3 regions of the Paenibacillus terreus genome follow, and region 3 is predicted to be linked to each of the others. Evidence: predicted binding sites of a transcription regulator. Region 3 holds the regulator's gene; each other region holds the start of a gene.

Region 1 (10,982 bases), on a different contig from region 3:
AAAAGCGGTGGTGCCGGATTTGATCATTTCCGCGATGCCCAGCTTCGCGCCCCAATAAATATCCTCCGGGGTCATGCGGTTTTCCGCGGGCAGCATTTTTCGTTCCAGCCAGTCCATCAGCTTCAGATCATCGCTGAAGGCCCGCAGCAGGCTCATGGGTGAATGCTGATGGGCATTCACGAGCCCGGGCATGGCGAGCATGCCGCGGCCGTCCAGCGTCTCCTCTGCCTCTTCGGCAATGGACGGGCCTATGCTTGCAATGCGGCTGTCCCTAATGAAAATATCTCCCTCATACGGCGCCTCCCCCCGGACCATGGTGAAGATCGTCGCACCCTTGATTTTGATTGCTGACATAAAACAGCCTCCTGTCGTGTTTGGTTTACACCGACAGGCTACAGGATGTCCCTGCGTGAAGGTCAAGTCTGAAACTCGCCTGCCTCTGCAGGCAGCGGCCCGCGCTGCACGGGAACCGCGTAAATCATGTGCACAGCCCCGCTGATATGGTGGACTGCCGCCAAATAACCGTTCCGCCCGAACCATTCCAGCAGCTCCCGACAATGTGCATAATATACGGACATGTCCAAGGAATCGGTCACAGTGCCGGCCGCATCTATCTCCGGCAGCCCGTCTCCCGGACTGCCCTCTTCCCCATACATCAAATCCGCGATGCAGATTCGGCCGTGAGGCTTCAGCACCCGCTTCATTTCGGATAGCGCTACCTGCTTCTGCTCGTGCGTCAGATGGCGCAGCGCATAGCTGCTCGCCACAAAGTCGAAGCTGCCATCCATATAAGGAATGGACAGCAGATTGCCCAATCTCGTCTCCACCTGCGGGAATTTGCGGCGGCACTGCTTCAGCATCTCCATGGACTGGTCGATCCCGGCCATGAAAGCGCCGGCCTCCGCAAACAAGCCTGCCAGGTTGCCCGTACCGGTACCGGCATCCAGCCCCCGCTCTCCCGGGGCGGGAAGCACGCGTTCCACCATCATCCGCAGCGTCGTCGTATAGGCCGGGTGCCGTCCCCCGCTGCTGTCCGTACCCTTGACCAGCTCGTCATGCACGGCGGCGCGGCTGTCGAAATCCCATGCGTCCCGCCAGCCGTCGCGCAGCTGGCGGCGCCGCTTCAGGCCTCCAGCCAGCTCGAACAGATCCTCCCATTCGGGACCGCGTTCTTCCTGGAGCTGCCGGATCATAAAATCAGCCGCATCCAGATTGCGCTTGCCTTCCATCCAGCGGTCAAACATGGCGGAGCGCTGCTGCTCTAGCGCATAGACCGCCTCCTCACGCAGTCCGCGATCCAGCAGCTCCAGCAGCCTTTTAACCTCTCCCACCCCCATGCCGAATTCACGCAGCGTCACAATGATGCGCAGACGCAGCGCATCCCGCTGGCTGAACAGCCGGTAGCCGTTTCCCGGGTCCTTGCCGGGCCGGATCATCCCTTTTTCCTCATAAAACCGGATCGCCCGCGCGGATATATTCAGCTGGCGGGCCAGCTCGTTAATTTTCATTCCCTGCATGCTCCGCTCCCCTTTCCTTGTCCATATATTATAGAACATTGACGCAGCGTTAAGGTAAGCATGACAAAAGAGTTTTTCGCCCGGAAGTGCATAGCTGCTGCAGCCACGAGGAAAAATAGCCGGGATCAAGCACTTGCCGCCAATTTTGACAGGAGGTGAAACGAATGCAAGAACAACGTCTGGCGCCTCATGAATCGCTGGAAATTCATGAAATGCTGAACTTTAAAACCGTCTGTCTGGCGAAAACGAAGCTGATGCAGGGCATTGTGTTCGATAACGAGCTGAAAGCATTAATGGAAAAGGACATTCAGCAGTCCCTGCTGGACATCCGTGAATTGCAGGCTCTGTACGAACACGCCCCTATACATTAAATGGAGGAAACCTGAGCATGAAGCAAAAGGATGATTTGGACCCGATCCAGGCGGAAGGCATGCCGCATATGGCAGACAGCCTGTTTGCGATAGATTTTCTGCTGGCAGCCAAAAACAGCGTGCGCAATTGCGCCTACGCCCTGTCCGAAACAGCATCGCCCGAAGTCAGGGCCGTACTGCGCAAGCAGCTTACCCAGGCTATCAATCTGCATGAAGAAATCGCGGGTCTCATGATCAAAAACGAATGGCTCAATCCGTATGAGCTCAGCCAGCAGGTGCAGCTGGACGAGAAAGCCGCAGACATGATCACCCAAATTGCCGACATGCAGCTGTATCCGAGGGACACAGACCGGCTGGGCAATTTTGCCACACCCAATAAATGAGAAAGAGGAATTTGAATGAAGGCCGTCACCTACCAAGGAATTAAGAACGTGCAGGTCAAGGAAGTCGAAGCCCCCACCATCGTCAAACCGGATGATATGATTGTCAAATTGACCTCCACGGCCATTTGCGGCTCAGACCTTCATCTCATCCACGGGATGATTCCAAATCTGCCGACAAATTACATCATTGGCCACGAACCGCTGGGCATTGTTGAAGAAGTGGGGTCAGCTGTCTCCAAGCTGAAGAAGGGCGACCGGGTCATTATCCCGTTTAACATCAGCTGCGGAGAATGCTATTACTGCAAAAATCACCTGGAAAGCCAATGCGATAATTCCAATGCTAACGGCGATATGGGCGCTTATTTCGGCTACTCGGAGACGACAGGCGGATATCCGGGCGGACAGGCCGAATATATGCGTGTGCCTTACGCCAACTTTACCTCCTTCAAAATTCCCGAGGACAGTGAGGTGGAGGATGAAAAGCTGGTGCTGATCGCTGACGCCATGACGACCGCCTTCTGGAGCGTGGACAATGCCGGCGTCAAGGAAGGGGATACGGTAATTGTAATGGGCTGCGGCCCCGTCGGTCTGCTGGCCCAGAAATTCGCATGGCTCAAAGGGGCCAAACGCGTAATTGCGGTGGATTACATTGATTACCGTCTGGAACATGCACATAAACATAATAAGGTTGAAACCGTCAATTTTGAAAAAGAAGATAACATCGGCAGCCATCTGAAAGAAATGACCAAGGGCGGCGCGGATATCGTCATTGACTGCGTGGGAATGGACGGAAAAATGACGCCGATGGAATTTCTGGCGACAGGACTCAAGCTCCAGGGAGGAGCCATGGGCGCTTTGGTCGCCGCGGCGCAGGCGGTGCGCAAGGGAGGAACCATTCAAATTACAGGCGTTTACGGGACGAGATACAATGCGTTCCCGCTTGGTGATATTTTTCAGCGCAACGTCAATCTGCGTACAGGACAGGCTCCCGTCATTCACTACATGCCGCATATGTATGAGCTGGTTTCCTCCGGCAAAGTGGATCCCGGCGATATTATTACACATGTCCTGCCCCTCGATGAGGCTAAGCGGGGTTACGAAATATTTGATACAAAAACGGACAACTGCATCAAAGTGGTGCTCAAACCTTAGCGTCAAAATCTGTGTAAATTCAGTATCGGCATCCACGGGATGAAGGAGGTATTTTTTATGCAGTATCCGACCTATGGTCTTCACGAAACGCTTGAAGTTCATGAAATGACGGTATTCAAAAGCCTGTGCATGACCAAATCCAAGACGATGCAGATGCTTGCCGCAGACCCGGAACTCAAGCAAATTTTGCAGCAGGATGTGCAGCTTGCCACCCGACAGCTTCAGGAGCTGTCCGGCATTCTGTCTTCCAGGCTGCAATAGGAGGAACCTATGAACTCGATCATAAAAAATTTAACAGGCATGGGCGATATGACCGATCAGGTGATCGCCGGCGACTTTCTGATCACCGCCAAGGCGGGAATCAGAAATTATGCGGCAGCCGTTACCGAGTGCGCCACCCCGGAAATCAAAGCGATACTGCGCCGGCAGCTGGAAGAAGCCATTACGACTCATGAGCAGATTACGAACTATATGATGAAGAGGGGCTTCTATCATCCGTACAGCGTAAATGAGCAGCTGCGGCTGGATTGAAGTACGCGGAGACCGCGTTAAATCTGCCGTAAACGGCAGGTCAGCCATTACATCATTTTTTCTATAAAGCATGGCAATGACAAAAAGAGCGGATATCGGGGGACTGGTTCCCGCCAATACCCGCTCTATTAAAATGGATGATTACTCTGTCACGACCTTCGCATATTCCTTTGCTGAAGCTTCAAGCTCCCCGTCCGTTACCGTTCTGATGCCATTTAAAATAAAGTATGGCTTGAGCTTGGTGCCAATCAGGTTACTGGTGGCTTCCAAAGGTCTTAAGAGCTCCTCCATTGTATATTTGGTCAAGCCTTCAGGCTGATAGTTTTCCTTCGGGCTGCCTGTGGAAACAGCCAACTGCAGCTCTTTGCCGTGCAGCTTTGTTCCGCCCTCGCAAATTCCCAACCATAAGTCAGGACCATATCCTCCCATTTTTTCAAAAGTGGCGGCGTGCTGTACCAATAAAACGGGAATTGGAAAACAATACGGTCATGTTCTTCCAGCAGCTGCTGCTCTCGCTCCACATCAATCTGTTCGGACGGATATTCCTCATACAGATTATGTACGGTCACGTTTGGCTTGCCTTGAAGCTCTTCGACCCACCGTTTGTTGATACGGGATTGCTCCAAATGGGGATGCGCCACAATAACTAATGTTTTCATTAAAAATCTGCCCTCTTTCGTAGTGATTATTATTCGAATCAATTGTAACTTTATTAGTTACATGTCATCATTTTAGTTACATATGCGTATTTAGTCAAGTGGTATAGCTGTTCATTTTTAGAAACCAACAATTACCTTGTATACAGAACAAATGTTTGATCTATAATGTATAGGAACACACGTTCGCATTCTTTCCTTGAGTTGGAGGGAGCAAGATGGCTAAGACAAATGAGCGGACAATTTTTTTAGCGGATTGTCAGAGCTTTTACGCAAGTGTGGAAAAGGCTTCGCATCCGGAGTACGAAAATAAACCGCTTGCTGTGGCGGGAGACCCCGCACGCAGATCGGGGATTATTTTAGCAGCATGTCCTATAGCAAAAAAACACGGCGTAACTACCGCAGAACGTCTTGGCGAGGCGCTCAAGAAGTGCCCTGATCTGGTCGTTGTACGTCCCCGCATGAAATACTATATTGATGTTTCTCTCAGCATCACCGAGATATACAGGGAATATACGGACTTGGTGGAGGTTTTCAGCGTAGACGAGCAGTTCCTGGATGTGTCCAAAAGCATGCACATATTCGGCGGCGATCCTATGGCCATGGCCCGGAAGATTCAGCAAGAGGTTCTGCTGCAGACCGGGGTATGGGTGCGGATTGGCGTCAGCTCCAACAAGATCCTGGCCAAAATCGCAACAGATATCTGGGCCAAGAAAAACGAGAGCGGCCTCTTTACCCTGCCCAGGAGCGAGATCGAACCTCTGCTGTGGCCGCAGCCGGTCAACAAAATGTTCGGGGTGGGCTCGCGCATGACGGCCCATTTTGCGAAGCTTGGCATGACCACCATCGGGGATATCGCCAGAACGCCCTTGCCGGAACTGAAGCGCAAATTCCGCGCCCATTTTGGCAAGCAGTCGGATATTCAGGCCGAAGTCATGTGGAGAACGGCCAACGGTCTGGACGACAGTCCTGTCGCCCCGCATACGTTCAGCACACAGCAGAAATCGATCGGCCATATGATGACCCTGCCCAAGGACTATCTGGAGCCGAATGAGGTCGAGACCATTCTGCTGGAGCTCACGGAGGAAGTATGCCGCGACACCCGCCGCAAGGGCTATATGGGATCTGTCGTGACCGTCGGCTGCATGTGCAGCCCCTACGAAGCGCCGACCGGATTTTCACGCCAGATGAAGCTGCCCGATCCAACCAACAATACGAATAAAGTTTACAAAACCGTGAAGGAGATTTTTTATAAGTTCTGGAATCATATGCCGGTAAGGCGCCTGGGCGTCAGCCTGAGCGGCTTGACGGATGCGGAGACATACCAGCTCTCCTTCTTTGAGGATGAGGAACGGGCCCGCTCTCTGGAAAAAACCACGGACAGCATCAAGGAACGCTACGGCAGTGCGGCCATCGTAAGAGCCTCCTCTCTTACCCACGCCGGGCAGGCCATGGAAAGATCTTTGAAGATCGGGGGACATTATAAGTAGAGCATTTATAAAGTGGTCGCTTTTTCTTAACCTCTTTTATAGGAGAGTATGCGGCGATACGTCTTTTCATCCTTCAGCTTGCGGAAATGGGACATTGCCGGAAAAAGATTGGCTTCAATAATAGAAACACGCCCTTGCCTGTCTGCTGCAACATCCAGGCCATAAATACGATGTTCGGGGAACAACGCTTCTAATCTTCTGACAGAAAGAAGTGAAACTTTATCTATTTCCGCTTCCAATGCGGCAGCTGGCAAGTAGCTGATCGTTGAACTCTTTATACCCGGATTAAACTTAAGCAGTTTTCCGCTGCTGCGTGTATTGTTGGAAACAATATAACCTTTGCCTGCAACTTTGATCACCTTTCCCGTCACTGTCCACCTGGATGAATTCTTTTTCCGCTGCACGATCACTCTCAGATCAAAGGGCTGTTTGTGTATCGTCGGCCTGTCAATTCTCTGTTGAACCATATATTGGGCAGATCCGGTTTTACTTTTAATATAACGATAGGTATTCTCTCTACCCTGTATCACCGTTTTCATGCTCTCATAATGTATGGCATACCTGTCATGCCCCAGATCCGAAACTTGAATAACTCCCCTGCCGCGGCTCCCCCAAACCGGTTTAACCATGACATGCCGGTGTCTTTCCAGAAGACCCCAAAGCGATTGCTGGCTCATCATCCTAGTTTCCGGTAAATAGGGCGACAAGGCGGTACTCTTTTTCATAAACACATACTTTACCCATTTATTTTTGGCTACCGTTCCCATGGAAACCCACCTTTCTCATGTTGAATTCATAACCGCGAGATATACTCCTCAAGCAATTCCAGGAAAAGCTCCATATCCTTTGCCGTAATGTCCCCGATATTGGCAATCCGGAACGTCTTCAGCCCCTCTAATTTACCGGGGTAGATCATCATGCCTTTACTGTAGAAATAATCATGCATAGATTGGAAATCAAAATCTGTATGTGGTTCATGAATGGAGGTAATGATCCTGGAATGATGCTCTTCAGGAACGATATGGGTTAATCCCAGCCTTTTCAGACCGCTGATCAAAGTTTTCCAGGATGTTGTGTATCTGTCGTAGCGTTTGCTTATACTTTCCTGCTTTAATTCCTCTATGGCTTGCCTTAGCGCGTATAAGGTCTGTACAGGCGGTGTAAACCGCATTTGCGCATGTTCCACAAAATATTGATATTGGGCGTACAGATTCAAATAATAATTTCTTGGTTTCCGGTCTTTCAGCTTCTCGAGTTTGCTTTTCTTGGCGATGACGAACGAAACCCCGGGCATGCCCTGCAGGTTCTTGTTGGAGCTGGAGGCCAGAAAGGAAATGTTCATTTCCTTCATGTCCATCGGAATGGCAGCAAATGAACTCATGGCATCGACCAGCATGTCGATGTGATACCTTTTGCATAATTTTCCGATTTCCTTCACTTTGTTAAGCAGACCGGTTGTTGTCTCATGATGCACTACCGCAAGATGAGATATCTCTCGGCCGGAAGCCTGGATATATCTCTCCAATTCTGCGATATCAATCGCATCGTCAAAGGGGCTTTTGAATTCCAAATAATCGATTCCATACACCGCGGCGATTTCACACATCCGTTTACCGTAGGCACCGTTATTGACAATAACCACGGCTTCGCTGCCAGGGACGGAACTGATCATGGCTTCAACGGCCGCAGTTCCTGATCCGCCAAACAATATGGTCTGATAGTACTCCGGCTCGGCCACCAGACGGGTCAGCTCTGTGGAAATATGCTCCATGACCGCACCAAACTCGGCTTCACGCGGGCATATATCCGGAACCACCTGTGCCCATTTTACACTGTCTGTAGTGGTTGTCGGTCCTGGAGTAAGCAAGATATTCCTCTTTACGGCAGGATACATAAGCTGTTCACTTCCTTGCTCTTCACGGATGGTTTTGAATGAATTCCTGCAAGCGCTCTCTAACCTCGTGAGGTTTTATGGCGGGGCGGGCCAGCTTCTCCCTGGATTGCATGGATATTTTCATATACAGAAAAGTAAGCCCTTTGGTCTCTTTCCATTCTTGTAAACAAGTCTTCAGTTCCTGAAGATCATGGACGTGAATCGACATTGTATACCCGCAGGAGGCAGCAATGCTTACGAAATCCGTATTATGTGAAACGGTGCTCTGCCCTCCTGTGGATTCATGGGCATTATTATCAAGCAGAATATGAATCATATTGCCAGGGTTATAATACCCGTTCGTCGCAAGGCTTCCCATGCGCATCAGCAGGGACCCGTCTCCGTCAATCACAACAATGTTCTTGCCGGGCTGGCTTAAAGCTAGCCCAAGTCCGAAAGAGCCCACACATCCCATCGATCCGACCATATACAGGTTGTTATCCGCATCTTCAATTTCATACAATTCCCGTCCCGTTTTGCCTGTTGTCGCAAGCTGTATCGTATTCCTGTCCTTTAATGAATGAATTACAGACAACGCCTCATACCGGGCAGGCATCTGATTGTCTTTATGGGCATGCCGAATGATCTGGTTGGCATGAATGGAGTTTTGCTGCTTTTGCAAAGGCACTGTGTCAAAGGTCCCTTTCTTGACAACAAAGAAGAACGGCCGGTTCCGGGTTATTTGCTCATTGGCCTGGATCAGCTGCCTTTTGGCCTCCTGCAAATCCTGAGAAAGATACTGCCACTCCACGTTCATTAGCTCCAGCAGCTGTGTTGTGATTCTGCCCATAAGCTCATGCTGAGGCTCGTCGGGGACACCGGGCTCTCCACGCAGGCTGACAAACCCGAGCAGCGGAATACGAAAGGGATAGATCAGGGAGGTTAACGGGGAGACAGCATTTGTTAGCCCTGAATTTTGCATCAGCACAACGGACTTCTGTCCTCCAATAGAAGCAGCGGCAGCAATGGCAACTGCATCTCCTTCGTTGGCTGCAGCAACGTAATCCGTTTCGTTAATAGCATAATTGATTAAATTTTTGAGATAGGAGCACGGCACACCGCTGAAAAAGGCAAATCCTGATTTGCGCAGCTCTTCGCCAAACAGCCTGGTATCCATTATATCCCCTCATGATTCGAATTGGATTTCGATGACGGGAGATATTGCCGTTCTGCAGCTTCCAGCTCTTCTGCCCCTTGAAGCCTGAACACCTCTTCCAATGTCGCCACTTCCCCTTCGACTTGCACAAGGCTCTCCGCCCGATAAATTGTGCGGGATACTTGTTTCATGGCTTCAATGGATGAGCGCAGGTTATGATTTGCCCAAATTACCAGGCTGATCCCGAGATCCCGAAACTTGGCGGTTGGGGTTAAATAATACTTCGTGGGTACGATGACTACAGGCAATCTTCCCGCCCATTCCTTCATAAATGCCTCAATCTCCATAATATCCGGCCGTTTGCTGTGAATTAGCACCGCATCGGCGCCTGCCTTCCGGTATGCTTCCGCCCGCCGCAACGCCTCGTCAAGTCCTCTGCCGGTGATAAATGCCTCCACCCTGGCTACAACTACAAAATCATCATCTGTTTGCGTATCCTTCATCGCCTTGATTTTACCGCAAAATTCTTCGATATCAGCCAAAGGCTGCAGTTGACCGTTTATGAAAGAGTTCATTTTGGGAAATTGCTTATCTTCAATACAGACCCCTGCAATCCCCCGCTGCTCCAGTTTTTTCACCAGGCGTCTTGCATTATTGAAATTACCGTACCCCGTATCCCCATCCAGTAAAATCGGGATAGACGTTGCGTCACTCATGAACTCCAGAACTTCCAGCACCTGGGTCCAGGAGGCTTCGTTATTATCCCTTACCCCCAGCGCCGCCGAGATGGATAACCCGCTTGCCCAAATTCCTTTAAAGCCTGCCTCCTCAACAATTTTGGCGGACAGTCCATTGTGAGCCTCCATGATAAACCCCGGTTTGCCGGAGTCGATCAAGCTTCTGAGCTGCTTTGTTTTATTCATTGGGGCTGTTCTCCTTCCCGTTAAAATATCATGAGGTTGTTCTCCCAAGGCTTCGTTTGTTTGCCAGAATGGTTCTGATCATGGTTCGGTCAGGCAGTTGGGTGAACAGCATGTGGCCTGGACGTGAATTCGCTTCAATGATCCAAATGCGGCCGGTTCCATCTATGGCCAGATCAACACCCAGTTCATGAATCGGATGCCATTTATTAATCGTTTTGGCAATGACAATGGATAGTTGTTCAATTTTGCGATAACAGTTATCCACTTTAGCTGAATTGTTGTGAAAAATGCTTAAGAGAACTTCCCGCAAAGGTGCCGCATGTCCCCCTTTATGAACATTGGTCACAAACTTATGAGGGGCAGCAACACGGGCCGTCATCCCCGAAATCATCCACTTGTGCTTTGGCTTTTGCAGGTATACACGGATATCGAAGATCACCCCATGATACTTGGCTAATCGGAGATCTCTTTGCACCAAATACCGGTCATTTGATTTCCGGTATGAATGAATCGCTTTTAAGACAGAAGATGCCCCTGCAAGCTTCATGCTTGGGCCGCAACGTACCTCATATCCGCTTTTCAATCTCTTGACACGTATAATTCCGCTGCCACCACTCCCTTGATTGGGTTTTATGAAGATGGATGAATAAGTTTTCAGCATCCCCAAAGCCCTTGCGTCTGTCATCCAGTGAGTTTCAGGTAAATGCGGGCGCAAGACAGGGTTCCGCAGCATTTCCCGATACTTCTTCATTTTGCCGACAGCCATTCATATCCTCTTCTCTTGTTAGTTTTGAGTATATTAAAGAGCATATGTATCAATCCTCATTTCTGTATAGACTAACTTCCATTACGGGTTGAGCCTCTTTTTACAATCCCAAAACACTTTTTGTGTTAAGCAGTTTTATCTTCAGATTTTCTTTAGTTTTATCC
Region 2 (10,982 bases), on a different contig from region 3:
CGTGAGCTTATCTTTCAGGAGCCCGGTGTTTATGAATATCTGCATCAAAAGTTAAAGGATAAGCGTAAGGAAGAAAGCAGGGAATAGTCATGGCCATACATTTTTCGGAGAAATTCATAGACCAGCTCTTGGAACAAGTGGACATGATGCAACTTATGGAAAAGCATGGTGTACGGGTTAAAGCAGGCTCGGGCGAAAACCATTATTATATTGCAGACTTCTGTTGTGGTAAGAAGGATTTTGATAATGGCCGCATTAAGAAAGCCACACAGACCTACAAATGCGGATCCTGCCAAACAGGTGGAAACGCCATTCATTTCCTCCGGAATGTTGTAGGCAAAACTTTCCATGAAGCTGTTTTGGAATTAGTTGATATGGCAGGCATGCCGCTGCCGGATGACCAAGTGAATAGTAAGCAGCGGAGAAAAGAGGAAGCCTTGGCGCTGGCTGCGGAGTTTTATCATAACCAAGGCAACTTTGATTATTTTCTGTCACGGGGGATTTCCATTGAAGTCCTCAAAAAATATAAAGCCGGCTATGCGCCTGGAGGGCGTGAGCTCCGGAATCATTTAGTAAGGCAAGGGTTCACGAAGGAAGAACTCCAGGAATTCAAGTTATTAAACAATAGGGGATTGGACCGCTTTTTTTACCGGGCTGTCCTGCCGATATATATGTTTGGGAAGGTTGTAGATCTCTACGGCCGTGCGGTAGATGATTCTCGTGCAGGCATCAAACACCAGTATCTTTATGGAGATATTCCCTTCCTGGGCGGGTATGACTTTATAAAAAGTGACCAACTCGTTACAATCTATGAGTCGTTTATTGATCAACTGGTTGCCGAGAGCCATGGAATCCTTAACGGAACCAATCCAGGAGGTTCAGGTAAATTTACCAGTAAGCACGCACGCTTGATACATAGAAAGACAGATAAAGCTGTGCTATTGTTCGATGGGGACCAAGCTGGCCGTGAAGGTGCTTTAGCTGCAGGGCGTATGTTGATCGATACCGGCGTTCAAACATGGGTCGGTGAGCTTCCTGAAGGAGAAGATCCTGCTCAAATGATCTCCGAGAAAGGGATTGATCATTTTAAAAGTTACCTGACCGGAAAAAGTTACGAGCAGTTTGAAATGTACTGCATGCTGCAGAAGTATGCTCTTGAGGATATTGAACGGTATGTCAATGAAATGAAGAGGAGAAATTAGTGGGGGGGATGTCTATGTCCACACATAACACTTTGACGAAATCCATTATTTCCAGTAAATGAGCAGGAGAGTGTATTAAATTGGATGAAAGCACAAAAGTTAAATACTGTTTGGTGCAACTTGGAATGCTTTATTATGCTGGTGGACTGGCACGTAAAAGTCCAATAAAAGATACATTTAGTTATGAGTTTGTAAGTGATGAATCGCTAGCATTTCCTTTCATTGATGAGTCCTTTGCTAATATTGTAGCTACAAAATGTGGAGCAACAGTAATTCTAAGAAACTCAACTTTTAAGCAATACGCAGATTTATATGAAAGACATAAAAAATATATAGATAGTGAAAAGGAGTGGCATAAAGAACAAGAACGTGCGTTAATCGAAGAACTGAAACAGCAAAACAACACTGGAAATTGAATCTTTTGTTTCCACCATAAAATCCGAATACTCTTTTTTTATAAAATATGCCGCCATCATAATGGCGGCATTTAAGTACCTAAACAACTTGTTGAATTAATCGTTCCACAACTGGCAGACGCATCGATCCATCCTTATTCCAATGACGGAATCTGACACCTACCTTGATAAGCGGCTCTACATAAGCATAGTCCTTCGTTTCCCGCAGGGTTAGTTTCTTCAGTTGCGGAAAGGTGGTTTTGCCAATCGGTCCTGTTATGCCGTATTTAACAGCTCCTACGGGTACGATTCGCCCTCCACGATCCATCCCCAGCAGCCAGGACACGTCTTTCTTGGAATACCCCGTGATATAGCATTCCTCACGTTGGAAAACAACAATACGCTGCCATACTCCAGGAGGTCGTTTTCCAGCATAATACTTGCTGTCTTTCTTCTTTAGGACGATACCTTCCAATTGATGCTGCTTACACAAGTCAAAGAATGTTGTGAAGCCATGCTCCGTGTAACGAATTTTCTTTATCACGTCATTCTCCTTGATAGCCTCTTCCAGGATAGCTTTACGTTCCATGAGGGGCAGGGACTTTGTGTCTTTGCCTTTATAGGTAAGGATATCGAACGCGACATAGGTGAGCCCAGCTGTCTTGGGGCCAAATCGCTTGGAGGAAAAACGGCTCATGGTCGCAGCAAAATTGGGAGCTCCAGTATCCGGATCACTTACAAAAAACTCTCCGTCCAAGACTGTGTGTCTGGCTGTGGCGTTTGATGCTGCAGAAGTGATCTCCTCAAAGCGGGAGGTAATTTCGTTGCGGTGCCGAGTATATAGCCGTGTGGTATGATCAATATCCAGGATTCCGCGGATGCCGTCTAATTTCAATTCTCCAATATGCTGGTCGGATTCGAAGGGGGCCGGACAGTCTACAAGTAACATTGGATCTACATACATTGATTTCACCCCCCTATACCGTACCATAGCGGAAATCATCTATCACTGGTACTTGATGGGGTGAGAGGATAGATATACATCGGTCTGTATGACCGCGCAACGATTCATTTCTCTTACGTACCGTCCGGGACATCCAGGGTCACCGCTGAAGACCGCGTCATGAGCTGAAGGGGAGCAGACTGGCGCGAGGCGCTCCATGTTCCTAATGAGATCCGGTCAGCTCCGCTGCTGCTCCATCATAACTGCTACAACAGGTTCATTTCTTTTATGAATACCAATTGAATCCGATTCAGATCTCCATTTGGTTCCTCCAGTAAAAGATACCCGGCTAATGGATCACATCGTTTGATGACACCCCGGATGCTTACGAAGCGCTTATTGCTATAATAGGTGATTTCGACTATTCTGGCATCCTGCAGGCTAATAGATATTCGATCATTGAGCTCTTGCAGTTGATCATCGTCCAGGGTTGGCATTGTAATATCATCTTGGGCATAAGCCCACTTCTGAAGACGATCTTTATGTTCTGGTAGCATTAGCGAAGCCCACTTTTTATGTCCGCGATCTCTAATCATTGAAAATGCCCTCCGATTTTCTGAGTACGTCCCAAATGAGTGCCGGCATCCGTCAGAGAGCATGCCCTAAACACAGAAGCCCCGCCGAACCGCGCATGAATCGCATCGATGGCTGAGCCAAGCAGCCGTAGCTTTTCGTCCTGTGGACCTGAAAATAGGTCCAACTGAATGGCATCATCACTGACCAGGTTGGATACGGCGACATGTACGGTGCGTATTTTCCCCATCACGTTGGCCTGGCTGTATAGTGCTATGCAGGTATCATAAAGCCGCTTTGATACATTGGTTGCTTCAGGGAGCGTGAAGGAGCGGCTGAAGCCCTTTTTAAGCTCATGCTTACTGTACCCAAAAGAGAGGGATACGGTCCGGCATGCTGCGTTTATTTCGCGCATACGTGATGCCAAGTGATCCGTAATCTCATAGATCACAGTGGGCACTTCATCTTTGTTGTAATCCCTCATAAGAGTGATACCGTTAGAAAATCCTTTACGCATTTCAGCGGAAGGATCGACGAAGATCGGGGACAGATCCACTCCCCAGGCATGATAATAAAGCTGTTCGCCCATCACCCCATATTTTTGTTTGAGCTTGGCGAGGGAGCATTTTGCCAAGTCCTCCAGTATGTAAATGCCCATACGGTTCAGATTACGTTTCATCCTGTGGCCAATACCCCATACGTCCTCAATCGGCGTGGGCCAAAGCAGCTTTGGAATATCTTCATATTTGCACTCTGCAATGCCCTTTTTCTTCGCATGGATGTCCAGGACCATCTTTGCCAGCAGTTTGTTGGGACCGATGCCGATTGCGCAGGGGAGCCCGGTTTGCAGCTTTATATCCTCTTGAATCAACCTGGCGATATCACGAGCGCTGCCAAATATCTGTTCGAGGCCATCACAGATTACCCATGACTCGTCCACGGAGTAGGTGTGAATGGCTTCTTTTGGCGCATACTGGTTTAATAAATTCGTGATTTGCATTGAAGTATCCAGATACAGGCCCATACGAGCATTCACGATCCGGATTCTGGGATCGGGCGGGATCTCGTAAAGCCGGCTGCCGGTTCGGATACCAAACTCTTTTTTGAGCACTGGTGAAGCTGCGAGCACGACGCTGCCTGGCCGGTTTTTATCACCTACAACAGCAAGCAGGGTGGTAAGCGGGTCCAAACCTTGGTTTACGGCCTCAACGGATGCATAGAAGCTTTTCATATCGATACAGAGTACCCTGTTGTGTGGAAGTTTTGAGTAGTCAATCATTCAGGTATCTCCTTCCTTTTAAAGAACATATGTTCCTATATATTATATACATAGAATAGGATATCTAAACAATCAGAATGATTTTCCTGTTTTCCATATTAATAGGGTATTGATTGTAGATGTGTTAAGCGTAAATACTCCAAAATGTAAATAGTTATTTACACCTATAGACACATTGCTTTATCATGGATTCAATAGGCAAATAGCGCGATGTCTATATGAAAATAAAAAGAGGGTGAATAGTGTGGCAGAAAAGGATTTTGTGATTGAATCATACCGAGGTCCAGAAACTGGAGGACGTAATCAGCAGCCGAGAGATTTTGTTATAGAAAGCTACCGATCATTGGCTGTCAACGATCGGGATTTTGCTATTGAATCCTATCGGCAAACAAACGTAGAGCTACCGTCGAGAGCTACCAGGTTTCCCACTAAAGTGCCATACCGTATGCTTAATAAAGCACACGACTATGCTAAAGAAATTAGAGATTATTTAAAAGAGCAGCGGCGAACAATCAAGGCGCGTCCGACCGTTAAAGAATACGATCATGTTGAGATGCAAGTACGAAACCTTCAAACTGGTAACCTAGAGACAATTAACGTGAGCATCGATAAGGCACTAAGTAAAGAAGCCGGAGTCGTTGTTTCCAGAGAGCTGTTTGAAAACTGCCGTTCTTTGCAAGAACTGAGAAGTGTTAGCCAAATGGATGCCGTGGAGCTGCGAGCTCTTTCTGATCGAGGCATGAATCCGAAGAAAGAAGTGGAGCGTATAGAGGACGTGAGAGGGTCTTCCCGTATCGAAGCCCAGCCGGCTTCTCTTCAAGCCGAACCCGAGAGTACTTCTCGCCCCGATCGCAGCTGGATGAAAGAACGTAAAGAACGGCTTGATGCAGCCGATCAGGCCCATGGAAAACTGAGTGAATCACTTGGAAGCATGCAGCCGAACATGAACCATACATACAAGGTCGGAAACGATAAAGAATGGAATGTGCTTTGTTACGACCATGGTCACGGTGTTGAATTTGTTGCTTACGAGAAAACAAATCCCCAGGCAGATAGAATCGATACAAATAGCCCACGACAGCTGGCCAGTATCATGATGGGGGATAATCTTCAAAGCGCCCGCTTAATTGCTGCCGAGCCTATCGGACCGGTTGATGGAAAATTAAACGACTTGGCTGATGTCATTAAACAACATACGGAGCATATGCCGAAACTCATACAGGTCGAACATTTGGGCAAGGAGATCAGCTCCTGGAAGCTCCTCCAAAACGAACACGGGAAAAACGATGAGCGGATGGAGTACAAGCTGAAGGGAGACAATTTAACGCATACCGCACTTTTCCGGAATGATGATATCAGCAGAGTCCATAGGGATCGGATGATGGATGGATTGAAGGAACAGAAGCCAGAAGTATTAAATGAGTTTTTCAGAAACATGCGGGATAAGAGCTTGCAACTTGATCGGGGCAGATAAATCGGTATGGCTGCTGTCTTTGGACAGTGGCCGTTTCTATTTTTCAGGATGAGTTTCTACTATTATAATGGAGTTACATTCAGGACAACCTGTTAAGTAGGTGTAATTTAAATTAACCGGTTGAAGCGAAAGGGGAGATAAGCATGTGCGGCCGTTTCACTTTGGTAGCTGATGAATCAGAAGTCATTGAGGGTTTCTCCGTTGAACGTGTTGATTATGAATATAAGCCTCGATATAATGTGGCTCCAACCCAAACCATTGCCGCCATTTCCCATCGAAATGGAGGGCGTGTGCTGGAAGGGTATCGTTGGGGGCTTATTCCATTTTGGGCCCAGGACATGAAGAGTGGCTATACCATGTTCAATGCTCGTGCTGAGACTCTTCAGAGTAAGCGGGCATTCCGCGATCTTCTTTCGAGTAACCGAATCGTCATTCCTGCTGACGGATTTTACGAGTGGAAAAAAGAAGGGAAGGATAAGCAGCCGTTTCGTTTCCAGCTGGAGTCGAAAAGGGTATACGGCTTCGCCGGCTTATTCGATCAGTGGGAGAATCCTGAAGATGGAGAAATAATTCGAAGCTGTACGATTATCACAACAACACCTAATGAGCTGGTTAAAGATATTCATGATCGGATGCCGGTCATTTTAGACGTTGAGGCCGTGAGCGTTTGGTTGGACCCAGAGGTAAGGGACAAGAAGATTGTTCAGGAACTCTTGGTTCCGCTGCCGGCGAAACAGATGATATGTTATCCGGTTTCCAAGTTGGTAGGGAATGTAAAAAACTCTGATGCGTCTCTTATTGAAGAGATCCCGCTCAATTCAAAATAGATCCACATGGTTAGAAATGGGGAAGAGTAGTGGCTTTTATGATTGCCCAGAGGGCATTTATCAAATTGTATTTACTGACGTTGGTGGAAAAGCATTGGGGCTATGGATACCAGATGCTTGAGGATATGAAATTTCAATTTAAGGAGTTTGGGTATATCCCTCCGCAAAGTGAGGTTTACCGTGCTTTGCATGAGCTGGTTCAGGAAGGAATTCTGTATCGAACGAAAAAATTAAAGAAGGGGGATCCGCGCGTCGATTTCCAGGAAATTGTTATGTACAATTTCACGGACGAAGGCAGGGAAAAGGCTGCTTTATACAAAAAACAGGTCAAAGCGGATCTTGATCGGTGCATTGGGATGCTGCGAAAAGCGGAAAAGGATAATTTTTAGTTACCGGGGATCTTTTGGGAAGGATAATATGATATATTAAGGGAAATATAGTAGGGAAGAAGTGAAGTAATTGCTTGAAGATTTCCTCCGGGATCTGCTCGATTTACCGCCATCTGAACGTGATGAGCTGCTTGCCTTAAATCAACATTTAATGAAAGATCGCCAGATAAAAATTATTACGAAAAAATTGACTCAAATAACTGACGATACCGGCATGGCACAGTTTACTAGGGAAGATACATTGAATAGAATAAGCCGGTATGTCGAATCAGCCAAAAATCATATACGAAAAGATGATAATGGTTTACATTTGCCGAAGGCCAGTCAGTTTATGATCGTTAGGGTAAACTTTGCAGGACTCGGTACAGAATTAGACGATGTTCATTATGCAATTGTTTGGGAAGAGCATAGGAAGAGGGACAATATAAGTGTTATTCCTACAACGAGCTTCAAACCGGAATCTACACTGGAGACAGGTCTGACATTTAATATTGGCCATGTTGATTTTCTCGGTGGAGAAACAGTTGTATTAATGGATCAAATAATAAGCATTAGCAGGAAACGACTACAAGCAGTCCGACATTATAATCATGGCACAGGAAGGAGAGAAATTGCAAAGCTCTCAAAGGATCAGCAGCTCCGGATAAAAGACGGATTTCGTATATATGGTTTACATGAAGCGACGCTTTTCAATGAATTCATACGCGACAGCTTTAAAGATACATTGCCCGAATTTCAAGATCCGGATGTGCAGTTTGATCACCTTCATCGACCAGTCATTACAATTCAGAATACAAAGGACGAACTCATTTACCAGCTTTATAATGATACACGTCAGTTTACAATATCACGAAAGCTTTTTGCTAAACCTGGCGTTAACCGATACCAATTGTTAATCGATTGGATTAACGCTAAAGCCGAAGTTGATCGAGCAACCCTCGAAATCGTTAAGAGCAGGGAAGAGGTTCGCAAAGAGGGGTATGCAAAGATTCAGGCTGCCATTGAAGCGTGGGAGCAGCCTTCTGGAGAAGATGGATTAACCAGTTAAAAAGGTATTGACATTCCGGACAATATAAGATAGAATGAAGACAATAAATAAACGGAATCATAACAAATGCCCCATGGTGGGCCTCGGAATTTCAGAAAATGCCCCGTGGTGGGCCTCGAAAAACACCTCTACTTTTGAGTAGGGGTGTTTTTCATTTCACTCATCTTCTTGCTCTGGAAAATATCCTAGCAGGTTCCCGCATAAGGGGCAGTGCTTAATTGAAGTTCTATTCAATTCGTTGGCAGTCGTGTAGGCGGAATCCAAGGAAATGGTATCAATGATTGGAGTGATTTTATTGTACCCGCATTCCAAATGGTCGCAACATTCAACCACGGAGTATTTCTTCATGTTTGCCCTCCTTCAGTATTAGCTTTATCGCTTACAAGACATCGTATTCATTATAAGTTGTAAAGTTATTACCCGATCTGAGACGAGTTTTACGTTGACAAACTCCTTACTTTTCCTTACTATAGTCGTAAGGAAAAGTAAGGAGTGGTTCGATGTTTAAGTCTACTATGACAAGTAAAGGACAGCTTACTGTACCAAAGGAAATTAGGGAATATCTTAATCTGCATGCGGGGGACGGAGTTATATTTGAGGTTAAAGGTGATAAAGTCTTATTTGACAAAGATTATGAAATAATTCAATGTCCCGTATGTGAAGGATTCGGCTCATTTAATTTCAATAATTTGCCATGCTTTATTTGCGATCAAACAAAGTACATAAACTCAAAGCAATCTTCTTGGCAACTTATTAGCTTAATTAAGTTAAATAAATATGGTGTTGCAATGTCAGTCAGTTCACATGAAGTTGGGCCGGAAGGAGAGCTAGAGTTCCGTCATATTCCGAAAGTTGAGTTGTTTAGTAAAAAGTATCCAGATGTATTGTTAAATATCGCTTGCGACTATTTACAAATGAGGTTTATTGAAGAATTTGCTCCGAGGAGTCTTTCTGATCCTGAGAAATTTATGATTCCTTCGGATGGCGAATTAAAAGATATTCTTGCTTTGTTAAAAAGAGAGGTTGTCAAAAACGAGGTCGAAGCTTGGTTCCGAGGGAAAAGAAGTTTTGGAAATTAGGTCGGTGTATCTGAATGCTTCAAAAAGAGAAGGATAATCATTATAAAGGCTTGGATGTATATCGTCCAAGCCTTTTACTCTGGTCTATTACCATTTTGTTAGTCTGCCTAATGGTCTCAATAAATCTTCCCCATGGATTATAACACGAGATCTACACGCTTTACAGGTAACAGCAGCTGTTCTATGGGTAATACCACGGATACGGTAGTTGCAGTAAGGGCAAGTCCCATAAAGCTTTCCAAAGAAAACCGCTTGAAGAAATCCAACAGCCGCCACAAGGGCAATTAACAAACCTTTTGGCTCCATGTTCAATTGGTTGACGATTAAAAGAATGAATAAGTAAACAATCACAATCCTGCTTACTGCAGTGACTCATGTGTTGGCAGCCGCTCGGAATCTCATAAAAGAGAAAACCAGGCGTTTGGGGTTGTGAAATCAAACGGAAGCGTTGGTTTACATTTTTACAATCGTCCAATATCGAGGAGTTCACCGGTTTGTGACAACATGTAAGGAAATGGTTTTATGCGGCTGGCAGATCCAAAAGCCGCCGGCAGCACGCCGGATGCCCAAGGGGCATACACGCATGGATAGAACCGGCAGCCGCCGGTTCTTTGGATTGAGGTGATCTTTCCCTTTTGCCCCCCGCATGGTATCAGCTCTCAAGGCGACTAACCTTCCGGACGGCCGAGCCTCCAGGCTTCGCTCTCCACCGCCCGGAAGCTAAGACGCCAAGCCAGCCGTTCAAGGGGCTCCAAAAACTTTCCCTGATGACTCCCTGGTTGGGGGCGGAAAGTTTTTGGAGGCTGATACCCTTGACAAACTGGTTATGAGACTGATCCCTAGCAAGTGTCAAAAGGGAAAAATCATCCCCTATGGGGACGCCAGCCATGCGGCAGGCAACGTCCAACATCACCTCAAAACGGATAAAGGAGCTGATTGTATGTCATGGAACACATCTTCACCGCTATAGCGAGTAAATCAAGAGATTTAACTACTTCGGGCAGAGCTGAACACAAAAGAATGGAGCTGGTAAGAATGGAAGCAACGGCAAACGTAAGAACGATGGAATACATCGGTTTAGACGACTGGGACAGACCCGTCTATAAGTGCATCGAAACGGGTTCGCTGTGGAAGGACATAGAGCTTGGCAAGTGCGATACGCCCGCATTGTATAGCTGTGGGAACAACTTCGACGGCGAACCGTGTTCCCAAATGAAGAGCGACTTGGTTGTGGTGTTCAAGACGAAGTATGCAGAGAACCCGCACAGGTTTAACTACATGATGCTGGGCAGGTTAAGAAGTGACTGTGACTACTACCTGGGGTATGGAAACAGGAACAAGAGCCGTCTGTGGGGCGGGAGTGTGAAGGAGCACATCGAGAGGATGAAGGAGATTCACAATTCCTTCCCTGAAGGGCAGAAGCCGGAATGGTTGACGTTCGAAGGCATCATTGACTACGAAAAACGAATGAGCGAATAACCAAATATAGAAGGGAGCTACGGCATTTAGGCGGCGAAAAACGCCGCCTAAATGCCGGTACGCCCCGCTGCTAGGATAACGAGAGCGTCCAAGCCGTGGCGAGCGCCCCGGCTTAGACGCTCTACGTTCCTATGCGTCGCTTCACCCCAGGAGAAGATCGGCTGCACACAGTGGCCGATCTTCTTCTGCAGGCATGCTATCCAGTAAAACGGCAATCAACAAAACATAGCACATAAAGTCCCTTCTGTGCTATGTTTTGTTGGTGAACTATGGTAAAATAGAGGTATAAGGATT
Region 3 (10,982 bases):
CCGCCTTGAATACATTTGTGTAAGGGACCGAAGTCCGAACAAATATCGAGGTGATGGATGCATGAACGGACGGGGAGCAGCCGCCGGTAAGCGGCCGGAGGAGAGACCTTCCAGACAGATCAATGTCGTAATCCGCAGCCAGGAGCCTCCAAGCACGCCTGAAGCCGATACAGCTGGGGCTGTCAAAGAGCTTCCTTACTACAGCATGTACCAGGAAATTCAAAAAGAACTGGATCAGCTGGTCGGACTGGACAGCATTAAAGAGCTGGTATTCGAGATTTACGCTTTCCTGCAGATTGCAAAAATGCGTTCGGAAGCCGGGCTGCAGAGCAGTTCGCACGTATATCATATGATATTCAAAGGAAATCCCGGCACGGGAAAAACGACAGTGGCCCGGATTGTGGCCAAAATGATGCAAAGAATGGGTGTGCTCAGCAAAGGGCATTTGATTGAAGCGGAGCGCGCGGATCTGGTGGGTGAGTATATCGGACATACGGCGCAGAAAACACGGGATTTGGTGAAAAAGGCGCTGGGCGGCATTTTGTTCGTGGATGAAGCTTACAGTCTGGCGAGAGGCGGGGAAAAGGATTTTGGCAAAGAGGCGATTGATACGCTTGTGAAGGCGATGGAGGATCAGAAAAACCAGTTCATTCTGATCCTGGCCGGATACAGCGAAGAGATGGACTTTTTTCTGAGCACCAATCCCGGCTTGCCTTCGCGTTTCCCGCTGCAGCTTGAATTTCCCGATTATACGATTGACCAGCTCATTCAAATCAGTGAATTGATGGCCAAGGAACGGGATTATATTTTAATGCCGCAGACCATTTTTAAATTGAAGCAGCATTTGATCACCGCCAAGGAGGAAAGCCTGCATAATTTCAGCAACGCCCGTTATGTGCGCAATGTGATCGAAAGATCGATCCGCCATCAGGCCGTGCGGCTCTTGAATCAATATGCCAGCGGACAGCCGGGCAGACTGGAGCTGATGACGCTGCGCCCGGAGGATTTGAAAATCGGGAAGAAATAGACGATAATAGGATTCTCCATGGAAGTTTTACCAAGGCCGGCCTGTATTCAGGTCGGTCTCTGCACGAGATGAGACCTATTGCCAAAAGGTGTGTGTTCAAAAAGTCAGGTTTTCAGCACCGAAGCTTATGCTTCCGAAGTGCGTTTTTTCAAAACGCTGGAGTTGGATGAAGCTAGGGACTGAGGAGCGGAGCGTACATGGGGTACGTGAGCCCCGGAAGTCCTGGCTGAATTCAAGATTCGATGTCGAGTCCGCTTCCTGACTTCCTTCGTGATCAAAAGATGACTTTTTGAACTACCTCAATAAAGGAGCTGATGTTCATGGCGAATTCTACATACGATACACAAACCGAGGTTCAGGATCGTGCCGTTCTGGTCAGTCTTGTAACGGATCAAGTAAAGCGCAGCGGGGTTGATCCCCAATACTCGCTTGATGAATTGGTCAAGCTGGCGGAGACCGCCGGTGTGGAGGTGCTGAGCGTGCTCAGCCAGAACCGGGAAACCCCGGATTCCAAATGGTTCATCGGCAAGGGCAAAGTGGAGGAGCTGCGCGCCATTGGCGAGACGCTAGGGGCCAACACGGCCATTTTTGACCAGGAGCTGTCCGGCGCCCAGGTACGTAATCTTGAGATGACCCTGGATATGAAAATTATTGACCGCACCCAGCTTATTCTGGATATCTTTGCACAGCGGGCCAAGACCAGAGAAGGGATTATACAGGTTGAGCTGGCACAGCTCTCCTACCTGCTGCCACGCCTCTCCGGGCAGGGCAAAAATTTGTCCCGTCTCGGCGGCGGCATCGGTACGCGCGGTCCGGGGGAAAGCAAGCTTGAAACGGACCGCCGCCATATCCGCGGCCGCATCGGTGAGCTGAAGCGCCAGCTGGAGGAGGTAACCCGCCATCGGCGGCTGCACCGGGAACGCCGTCAGAAGAGCGGAATTGTCCAGGTGGCTCTCGTCGGTTATACGAACGCCGGCAAATCAACGCTGCTGAAATCGCTGACGGCGGTGGATGTGTATATTGAAAATCAGCTATTTGCGACGCTTGATCCGACATCGCGGACGATGGAGCTGCCGAGCGGCAAAGAGATTGTGCTGACCGATACGGTCGGTTTCATCCAGAATCTCCCTCATGATCTGGTCGCCGCTTTTCGGGCTACACTTGAAGAAGTGAACGAGGCCGACCTGGTGCTGCATGTGGTGGACGCTTCCTCAGATATGCGCGAGGATCATATGAAAGTGGTGCATAGCATTCTGGAGGAATTGGGTGCTGCCGATAAACCGCAGCTGGTTCTTTTTAACAAGAAGGATGCCTGCACTCCGGAGCAGCTGGAGATGCTGCCTTCCGGTGAAGGCTACCTGAAAATCAGCGCCTTCGATGAAGGGGATTTGCTCCGCATCAGGGAGACGGTGCAGAACGCCGTAACCGGCGAAACGAGACGCTTCCGGATTCCGGCGGATCGCGGCGATCTGACTCCTGTGCTGTACCGTATTGGTGATGTGATCACCACCGAATATGATGGCAATGACGTTCTGTACGAGGTGCGCATTCAAACAGGGGAGTATGAAAAATACGGCCACGTCCTCGAAAACTTTACAGAAGGTTAACATTTCGTGGCGTGTCCAGGTTATTTTAATAGGAGCTTTATGATACAGGTTAGATAAGCTGCAGGTTATATGATCCGGCGGATCTAATCAGTTATCGGGATTGCATGAAGAGGAGACTTGAGAGGGAATGGCCTTATTTTCAGAGGAAATTGAACGCATCAGGGAAGAAGCGGAAGCAAAGATCAAAGACAGGCTGCAGTTGGTTGACCGGATTGTGGACCACAATCAATGGAAGGTCATTGCGGCTTTTCAGAGCCGCCAGGTGAGCGATTTTCATTTTGCCGGCTCTACCGGATATGCCTATAATGATCGCGGCAGGGAAGTGCTGGATGAAGTGTATGCCCTCGTATTTGGCGCGGAAGCGGCGCTGGTCCGCCCTCATTTCGCGTCTGGTACCCATACGATCGCAACGGCGCTGTTTGGCGTGCTGCGTCCCGGTGATGAACTGCTGTATATTACAGGCCGCCCGTATGACACGCTGCATAAGGTGATTGGGACGCCGGGGGACGGAACGGGCTCGCTTCAGGATTTTGGCGTGACCTACCGTGAGACGGCGCTGACGGCGGATGGACAGGTTGATTGGGGACTGGTGGAGTCGTCCATTACGCCTGCAACGAAGGTCATCGGCATTCAGCGTTCCCGCGGTTATGACTGGCGCTCTTCATTCTCTGTTGCGGATATCGGAGAGATGGTTCGGCGGATCAAAGCGATCCGCAGGGACCTGATCGTGTTCGTCGACAACTGCTACGGGGAATTTACGGAAGAGCTGGAGCCTACCGAGGTAGGGGCGGACCTGATCGCAGGGTCGCTTATCAAAAATCCGGGCGGAGGCATTGCCGAAACCGGCGGTTATATCTGCGGGCGAAAAAAGTACGTCGATTTGGCCGCATACCGTCTGACGGCACCGGGGATTGGCGCCGAGGTTGGCGCAATGCTGGGGACGACACGCAGCATTTATCAAGGCCTGTTTCTGGCCCCGACGCTCGTGGGACAGGCGGTGAAAGGCAGCATTTTTGCAGCCGCCGTATTTGAAGCCATCGGTTTTACAAGCAAGCCGGCCTGGGACGAGCACCGGACCGATCTGATTCAAGCTGTCTCCTTCGACGGACCGGAGCATCTGATTGCTTTTGTGCAGGGGATTCAAAAGGCTGCCGCCGTAGACAGCCATGTGGTGCCGGAGCCATGGGATATGCCGGGATACGAGCATCCTGTTATTATGGCGGCAGGCACCTTCATACAGGGAGGCAGCCTGGAATTGTCCGCGGATGCGCCCATTCGGGAGCCGTATATCGGCTATATGCAGGGCGGGCTAACGTACTCGCACGTCAAATTTGGCGTATTGAAGGCCCTGCAAACGATGAAGGATCGTAATTTACTGTGAGTTTACCTAACACGCCGTTGACATTTTACATCAGGTAAATGTACAATGGGGTCAGTAGAAAAGATCACTGGAAGGTTGATGAAACGATGGGTGACGAAATTCGCAGAAATATGGCCTTGTTCCCGATAGGGATTGTGATGAAGCTTACCGATTTGTCCGCAAGACAGATTCGCTATTATGAGCAGCACAGCCTGATCGTTCCGGCGCGGACCTCAGGCAACCAGCGGTTGTTTTCCTTTAATGATGTGGAACGATTGCTAGAAATTAAAGCTTTGATCGAAAAAGGTGTAAATATAGCAGGAATCAAGCAGGTGATGAACCCTGTCAGCAAGGAATCCGAGGAAGCGACGGTCATCACGGCCGATACGGAGGTCAAGCGCCGCGAGCTGTCCGATACGCAGCTGCATCGTTTGCTGAAGCAGCAGCTGGTAGCAGGCAAGCGGCCGGGACAGGTATCGCTCATTCAAGGGGAGCTTTCACGCTTTTTTAATAATAAGTGAGGCAATGATCTTGCTTCTGATGTAAAGTCCTTTTGAATATCGTCCACACATAACAGATAAAAGGAGAGGTTACACTTGAGTTACACTAAAGAAGATATTCTCCGCATTGCGCAGGAAGAGAATGTGCGTTTTATCCGTCTGCAGTTTACGGATTTGCTCGGAACGATCAAAAACGTGGAAATTCCGGTAAGCCAGCTTGAGAAGGCACTGGATAACAAAATGATGTTTGACGGCTCTTCGATCGAGGGTTATGTGCGTATCGAAGAATCCGATATGTATTTATATCCTGATTTGGATACCTGGGTCATTTTCCCTTGGGTAGCCACGGATCGTGTTGCGCGTCTTATCTGTGACGTTTACATGCCCGACGGATCCCCTTTTGCCGGAGACCCGCGCGGCATTCTGAAGAGGGTGTTGAAGGAAGCGGAGGAAATGGGCTTTACGTCCATGAACGTGGGGCCTGAACCCGAATTCTTCCTGTTCAAAACCGATGAAAAAGGAAATCCGACCGAAGAGCTGAATGACAGAGGCGGTTACTTTGATCTCGCTCCTACAGACTTGGGGGAGAACTGCCGCCGCGAAATCGTGCTGACTTTGGAAGAGATGGGCTTTGAAATCGAAGCTTCCCACCACGAAGTGGCTCCTGGGCAGCATGAGATTGACTTCAAATATGCCAACGCTATTAAAGCAGCCGACCAGATTCAAACGTTCAAGCTTGTGGTGAAAACGATCGCTAGACAGCATGGCCTGCATGCAACGTTCATGCCAAAGCCGTTATTTGGTGTAAATGGTTCCGGTATGCACTGCCATCAATCGCTGTTCCAGGGCGGCGAGAATGCTTTTTATGATGAAAATGACAAGCTCGGCCTGAGCCGGACAGCCCGCCATTATATGGCCGGTATTCTGAAACATGCCCGCGCCATGGCGGCAATTACGAACCCGACTGTGAACTCGTACAAACGTCTTGTGCCTGGTTATGAAGCACCTTCTTACGTGGCCTGGTCTGCAAGCAACCGCAGCCCGATGATCCGTATACCGGCTTCGCGCGGTCTGAGCACTCGTGTTGAAGTTCGCAATCCGGACCCTGCCGCCAATCCTTATCTTGCGCTGGCTGTAATGCTTAAAGCAGGTCTGGATGGTATCAAGCGCGAGCTTTCACTGCCAGCGCCAATCGACCGCAACATTTATGTTATGACGGAAGAGGAACTGGTGGAAGAAGGGATCGCCAGCCTGCCGGCTGATCTGAAAGAGGCGCTTGGCGAGCTGCTGCGCAGCGAAGTCATTGCCGACGCGCTTGGCGACCACGCTCTTGCATATTTCTACGAGCTCAAAGAGATCGAATGGGATATGTACCGCACTCAGGTACACCAATGGGAGAGAGATCAGTATTTGACTCTATACTAAGGGAGAGAGTCCCTGGCGTGCCAGCGCTGGGGGCTTTACCTTTTTAGGTGGGAAAAAACGTACAAAAATGAAGTTTGGACGGAAAAAAGCCTTGGAGTGCCAAGGCTTTCGGGTGTGAATAGTCACAGTTGCATGAGGCTGCTTAGCGGCCTCTTCTTTTTTTGCCGACAGAACAGATGTAGCAGCTTGGGTCGTTTCTCACGGATACAGGAAATACATGATGCGGAACTGCAACCGGATGGCAACGGTTGATCACTTCAATGGGGTGAACTACCGGAACGACCGTTGGATAATAGCGATCATTGACGAATCGAATTGGAGGGTAGACGATGGGTCCTGCTGTTGGATAAAAAGACATACTGACAACTCCTTTCGGATATGTTGATATAACATATGCCATTTAGCCGCGCTTGACTGGACAATTGCCTGACGGCAGGCATTCATCAGCATTCGCACAGAAGCAGAATCAATCAGTTATTAGTTTAACTTTAGATAGACAGAAACACCCCTGCATTTATGCTGGATCGCACAAATGCAGGGGTGTGTTCGGTCTAAGATGGTCTAGTGGAAATCCCTGAACAAACCGACTACCTTGCCCAGTATGCTGACTTTGGTCAAGCGGAGCGGTTCGTATTTCGGATTCTCGGGTTGAAGCCGAACATGATCTTTCTCTTTGTAGAAGGTCTTCACAGTTGCTTCGTCATCCTCGGTCATCGCCACGACGATGTCTCCATTATTGGCCGTTTGCTGCTGTCTTACAATAACAAAGTCCCCGTTGGTGATGCCGGCTTCAATCATACTGTCCCCTACAACAGACAGCATAAACATCTTGTCATCACCAACAAATTGCTGAGGCAGTGGAAAATAATCCTCAATATTCTCCGTAGCCGTAATCGGAAGGCCTGCGGTTACCTTGCCGACCACCGGAACCCGGGTTACCGTGTAGTTGAACATATGTGTCTGATCCGAATCCTCCTGGCCAAGCAACTCAATGGCCCGCGGCTTGGTGGGATCCCGGCGGATTAGCCCCTTCTTCTCGAGCCGGTCAAGATGTCCATGGACAGTAGAGCTGGAAGCAAGTCCGACCGCCTCCCCAATCTCTCTTACAGAGGGAGGATATCCCTTTAAGCGAACCTCATTACGTATAAATTCCAAAATTGCCTGCTGTCTGCTGGAAATCTTAGACATGTCCCATCAACCCCATTTAAGTAACGTTTGGGAAAATTATAACATAGAACTGCCGTTCGTACAAACATAAGTTCTGAAAGTCGGCAAACAATTTGCAGAGGCAGAGTATCAGCTGTTCAGTAAGCTGTATAGCCGTAAACCGGGCTTTTACAGTTACGTTTTTCTCGTGAAATCAGGAAATATTAAAAATAGGGAACCTGTGTTCTAATTTTCGCTTGAACAAAACATGTGTTCGTGTTATAGTGTTCTCGAAATAAACAAGAACAAATGTTTGGAGGTTGTTAACATGTTAAAATACAGCTCCTATCAAAGCATATATAATACGGCCGTGGCGCAGGGTGGACACACGGGCGGTAGAACCGCAGGGCAGAACAGTAGTCCACTGATCAGCATGCTTCGTTTATTCGTTGCCGTAATTGTGCTCTGGATTTCTTTTGCCGGCCTGTTTACAGTATTTGCAGGTTCGTCCGATTTGCATGCATCCAATGAGAAGGTGGTTGTGCTTACGGGGGACACGCTGTGGGGAATTGCACAAGAACATAAACCGGACTACATGGATACGAGAGTTTATATAGAAGGAATTATTCGGATCAACGGGCTCGAAAGCTCCGGAATCAGGGCAGGAGATGTGCTGCTGCTGCCGGAATTTTGAGGGTTTGCCTGCTGCAGCCGAATCATATATATAGTTCTCAACATATGGGATTATGACGAATATGAACGAATGGAACGGAGCTTGCGGGGGAACCTTGACAAGCTCTTTTTAACGTGTCAAAGTGTATAATATCTTTGCGTATTTGGAGGGGACAAAATTTGGATATTGACAGCTTGGTGGCGCGCATTAATGAGCTGGCGCGCAAAGCAAAAGGAGAGGGCCTGACCGAAGCCGAAACAAAGGAGAGAGCCGAGCTTCGTGAAATTTACCTGGGTAACATCCGCCGAAACTTCCGGCAGCAGCTGGAATCCATCGAATTTGTGGATGAAGAGCCGGACAATGGCAAAGGACCGAAGCATTAAATACATTTATAACGATATACAGCCGGTACTTGGGTCCGGTCCGCTTGCCGGCGGCCCGGGCAGAGGCACCGTCACTATATAACCGTTACTATTTAGAGGAAGGAAAAGTGCATATGGCCGGTTCATTTGAAAGAAAAGTTCGCAAAAACATGGAGAAGGTGAACAAGCAGCGTAAAAAGCAGGGGGGCCAACCGATCGGCAGCAGCACGGGAAATGCTGGTGATACATATTATGGGCGCAATCTGACGGTTCCGATTATGCTGGTGGGCCTGTCCGTCCTGTACCTGGTCTTGACCATGTTCTGGACACAGGTGGGCATGAGAGGTATGGATTGGCTTGTGTTTGGGCTCTATATGCTGCTCGCGGTCGTATTTTTTCTCCGCCGTCCGTATTTGCGGGTTGGCAAAAACACGCTGTATACGCTGAAGGGCGGAAGGGAGCGTTCCATGCCTGCGGATCAGATTAAGAGCATCCAGGTCCAGTCCGGATATGTTATCGTTGAGAAGCAGGGCAAAGGCGGCAACTGGATTTTCAACAAAACGCTGGGCCGTTATGATATCGAGACAATCGCGGAACGGCTTGAGAAATTTGCAGCCGCCAACCAGCTTCCGTTTCAAGCGGAAGGGTCAAATAAGTAATCACGCACGGGGAACAGGATACAGCAGCCATCAGGTTAATTGAATGAAGGAGTGGACGAGCGGGATGACGATTGAAGCGGTCATGTTTGATCTGGATGATACGCTGCTTTGGGATGAGCGCAGTGTTGAGGAAGCATTTGCGGCGGTATGTCAGACGGCCTCCAAGGCAACCGGAGTGGATCCGGTCAAGCTGGAGGAAGCGGTAAGGACAGAAGCCAGATTACTTTATGAATCCTATGAAACCTTCCCTTTTACCAAAATGATAGGCATTAATCCTTTTGAGGGCTTGTGGGCAACCTTTGCCGGGGGAGATCAGCCTGAATTCCGGCAGCTGGAACAGCTGGCACCTGTTTACCGCAAGGAATCCTGGAAAAGAGGACTCGAAAAAGTCGGGGTAGCCGATGAAGAGCTGGCAGGCAATCTTGCCGAACAGTTCGGGATTGAACGGAGAGCGCGTCCGATTGTATATGAAGAAACATTCCAGGTGCTTGATGAGCTCAAGGGCAGATATAAGCTGCTGCTGCTGACGAACGGATCTCCTTCACTGCAGCAGGAGAAGCTGGATGGAGTGCCGCGGTTGATCCCTTATTTTGATCATATCGTCATTTCGGGTACGTTCGGCAAAGGCAAGCCTGATCCCTCCATTTTTGAGCATGCTTTGGGGCTGCTCGGAATCGAACCTCATATGGCGGTCATGGTAGGCGACAAGCTGACGACGGACATCAAAGGTGCGCTCGCAGCAGGGGTACATGCGGTATGGGTGAACCGGAACAGCAGGACGAATACGGAAAACATTCAGCCTGACTTTGAAATCGAGCATCTTGCTGAGCTCGAGAGTGTAATTCAATCGTTATCCTGATCATAAACCGTCCGGGCGCGAAATGCGCGCCAGGCGGTTTTTCAATTTTCTGCTCACCAATAAAACAACCCTGCTAGCCGGCCGGAACGGACTGCGCAACAGGGTTGTTTACAATTTTTTTTGTGCGGATAGATATTTTTATTAGGCCTTAACGAAGGTCGGATCATCATAGTTGTGTGCCACCCATCCGTTTTCCTCAATAAAGAGACGGACAGCCACAATTTTCTGATTTTCCATCAAAGTAAAGAAGTGTGGTGTATTTTCCGGTACGGAAATGACATCACCAGGCGACAATTCCACATTAAAATAACCGAGATCGTCCGCGCCTTTGATGATAAAAATGCCTTTGCCGCCCACAATGGCGCGGATTTCATCTTCCGTATGGGTATGGATGTTTTCAAATTTGGCCAGCAGCTCTTCAAGATTCGGAGTTGCTTCGGACAACGTGATAATATCCCAAATTTTATAACCGCGGCGGGCAGCCAGGTCTTTGATTTCGCTGTCGAAGGTGCTCAGAATCCGGGCTTTTTGTTCATCAGATAAAGTAAAATTCTCCTTAAGCTCGTCAGGGAGCTTGCTGATGTCCCATTTCTCATACAGTACCTCTTGCTTGGCCAGAAACTCCTGCACACCAGCCTCATCGCTGATGCGTTCATTTGTATTGCGGATTACGATCTCAGCCATACTTCTCCCTCTTTTCCACTTGGAATTAATTATGCATTATAGCGAATATCAGATCACATGTCGATGTGAATTTGATATATTTTCCCCATTATATCATGGTGATTGTAAGGAACGGGCAGAGGATACGCTTATAAGTATCCTCCATTGGACCTGTATATGGAGACGGACTATGATATGAGAAAGTTTTCGCTTCCGACTTATAGAATAGTTGAGTTCTGTTGAATACTATAGATCCTAGATATCGACAGTTGTATGTATTCAAGTGGAAGCGTTTCTGCTAAACTAAGATTTAACGTTTTGCGAGGGGGAACAAGGGCAATGAAAGAAAGTTTGCAGCATGCGATACAGCAGCGGATACTTATTCTCGATGGTGCCATGGGCACGATGATACAGCAGGAGGAGCTGACCCCGGCGGATTTTGGGGGTGAGGAGCTCGAAGGCTGCAATGAAATGCTGGTGCTCACGAGACCGGACGTCATTCAACGGATTCATGAGCAGTACCTTGAGGCAGGGGCGGATTTGATTGAAACGAATACGTTCGGCGCTACTTCGGTTGTCCTTGCCGAATATGACATTTCAGATAAAGCGCGAGAGATCAATCTCGCTGCAGCCCGCCTCGCCCGTGCGGCGGCGGATGCCTTCCAGACACCGGACAAACCCCGGTTTGTGGTAGGGGCTAT

What was found. Region 3 encodes LexA, which represses DNA repair genes until DNA is damaged. Its sites were predicted from a motif close to CGAACATATGTTCG; they were not measured.
Region 1: ACE5KN_RS29555 (DNA polymerase IV) is a predicted target of LexA. The motif match lies at 4,758-4,771, and genes of this name have one in related genera.
Region 2: ACE5KN_RS28325 (Y-family DNA polymerase) is a predicted target of LexA. The motif match lies at 4,415-4,428, and genes of this name have one in related genera.

The regions. Positions count from the first base shown of each region.
Region 1 is NZ_JBHIRX010000028.1:33,424-44,405, reverse strand. It holds gene ACE5KN_RS29595 (amidohydrolase) at 1-354, opposite strand, end outside; gene ACE5KN_RS29590 (MerR family transcriptional regulator) at 417-1,517, opposite strand; gene ACE5KN_RS29585 (spore coat protein) at 1,682-1,888, shown strand; gene ACE5KN_RS29580 (spore coat protein) at 1,906-2,271, shown strand; gene ACE5KN_RS29575 (zinc-dependent alcohol dehydrogenase) at 2,287-3,423, shown strand; gene ACE5KN_RS29570 (hypothetical protein) at 3,481-3,684, shown strand; partial or broken gene ACE5KN_RS29565 (spore coat protein) at 3,694-3,986, shown strand; partial or broken gene ACE5KN_RS29560 (NAD(P)H-dependent oxidoreductase) at 4,096-4,613, opposite strand; gene ACE5KN_RS29555 (DNA polymerase IV) at 4,829-6,100, shown strand; gene ACE5KN_RS29550 (YheC/YheD family protein) at 6,127-6,867, opposite strand; gene ACE5KN_RS29545 (2-aminoethylphosphonate aminotransferase) at 6,894-7,994, opposite strand; gene aepY (phosphonopyruvate decarboxylase) at 8,017-9,150, opposite strand; gene aepX (phosphoenolpyruvate mutase) at 9,150-10,052, opposite strand; gene ACE5KN_RS29530 (YheC/YheD family protein) at 10,081-10,818, opposite strand.
Region 2 is NZ_JBHIRX010000025.1:17,178-28,159, reverse strand. It holds gene ACE5KN_RS28350 (helix-turn-helix domain-containing protein) at 1-87, shown strand, start outside; gene ACE5KN_RS28345 (CHC2 zinc finger domain-containing protein) at 90-1,202, shown strand; gene ACE5KN_RS28340 (hypothetical protein) at 1,283-1,618, shown strand; gene ACE5KN_RS28335 (ATP-dependent DNA ligase) at 1,698-2,561, opposite strand; gene ACE5KN_RS28330 (YolD-like family protein) at 2,807-3,136, opposite strand; gene ACE5KN_RS28325 (Y-family DNA polymerase) at 3,133-4,392, opposite strand; gene ACE5KN_RS28320 (hypothetical protein) at 4,637-5,866, shown strand; gene ACE5KN_RS28315 (SOS response-associated peptidase) at 6,010-6,693, shown strand; gene ACE5KN_RS28310 (replication termination protein) at 6,723-7,082, shown strand; gene ACE5KN_RS28305 (hypothetical protein) at 7,153-8,130, shown strand; gene ACE5KN_RS28300 (AbrB/MazE/SpoVT family DNA-binding domain-containing protein) at 8,631-9,209, shown strand; gene ACE5KN_RS28295 (LPD11 domain-containing protein) at 10,155-10,688, shown strand.
Region 3 is NZ_JBHIRX010000005.1:257,859-268,840, forward strand. It holds gene ACE5KN_RS12340 (AAA family ATPase) at 62-1,027, shown strand; gene hflX (GTPase HflX) at 1,348-2,634, shown strand; gene ACE5KN_RS12350 (methionine gamma-lyase family protein) at 2,762-4,015, shown strand; gene ACE5KN_RS12355 (MerR family transcriptional regulator) at 4,102-4,515, shown strand; gene glnA (type I glutamate--ammonia ligase) at 4,591-5,919, shown strand; gene lexA (transcriptional repressor LexA) at 6,481-7,107, opposite strand; gene ACE5KN_RS12370 (LysM peptidoglycan-binding domain-containing protein) at 7,394-7,759, shown strand; gene ACE5KN_RS12375 (DUF896 domain-containing protein) at 7,918-8,121, shown strand; gene ACE5KN_RS12380 (hypothetical protein) at 8,235-8,759, shown strand; gene ACE5KN_RS12385 (HAD family hydrolase) at 8,824-9,618, shown strand; gene mtnD (acireductone dioxygenase) at 9,760-10,302, opposite strand; gene metH (methionine synthase) at 10,621-10,982, shown strand, end outside.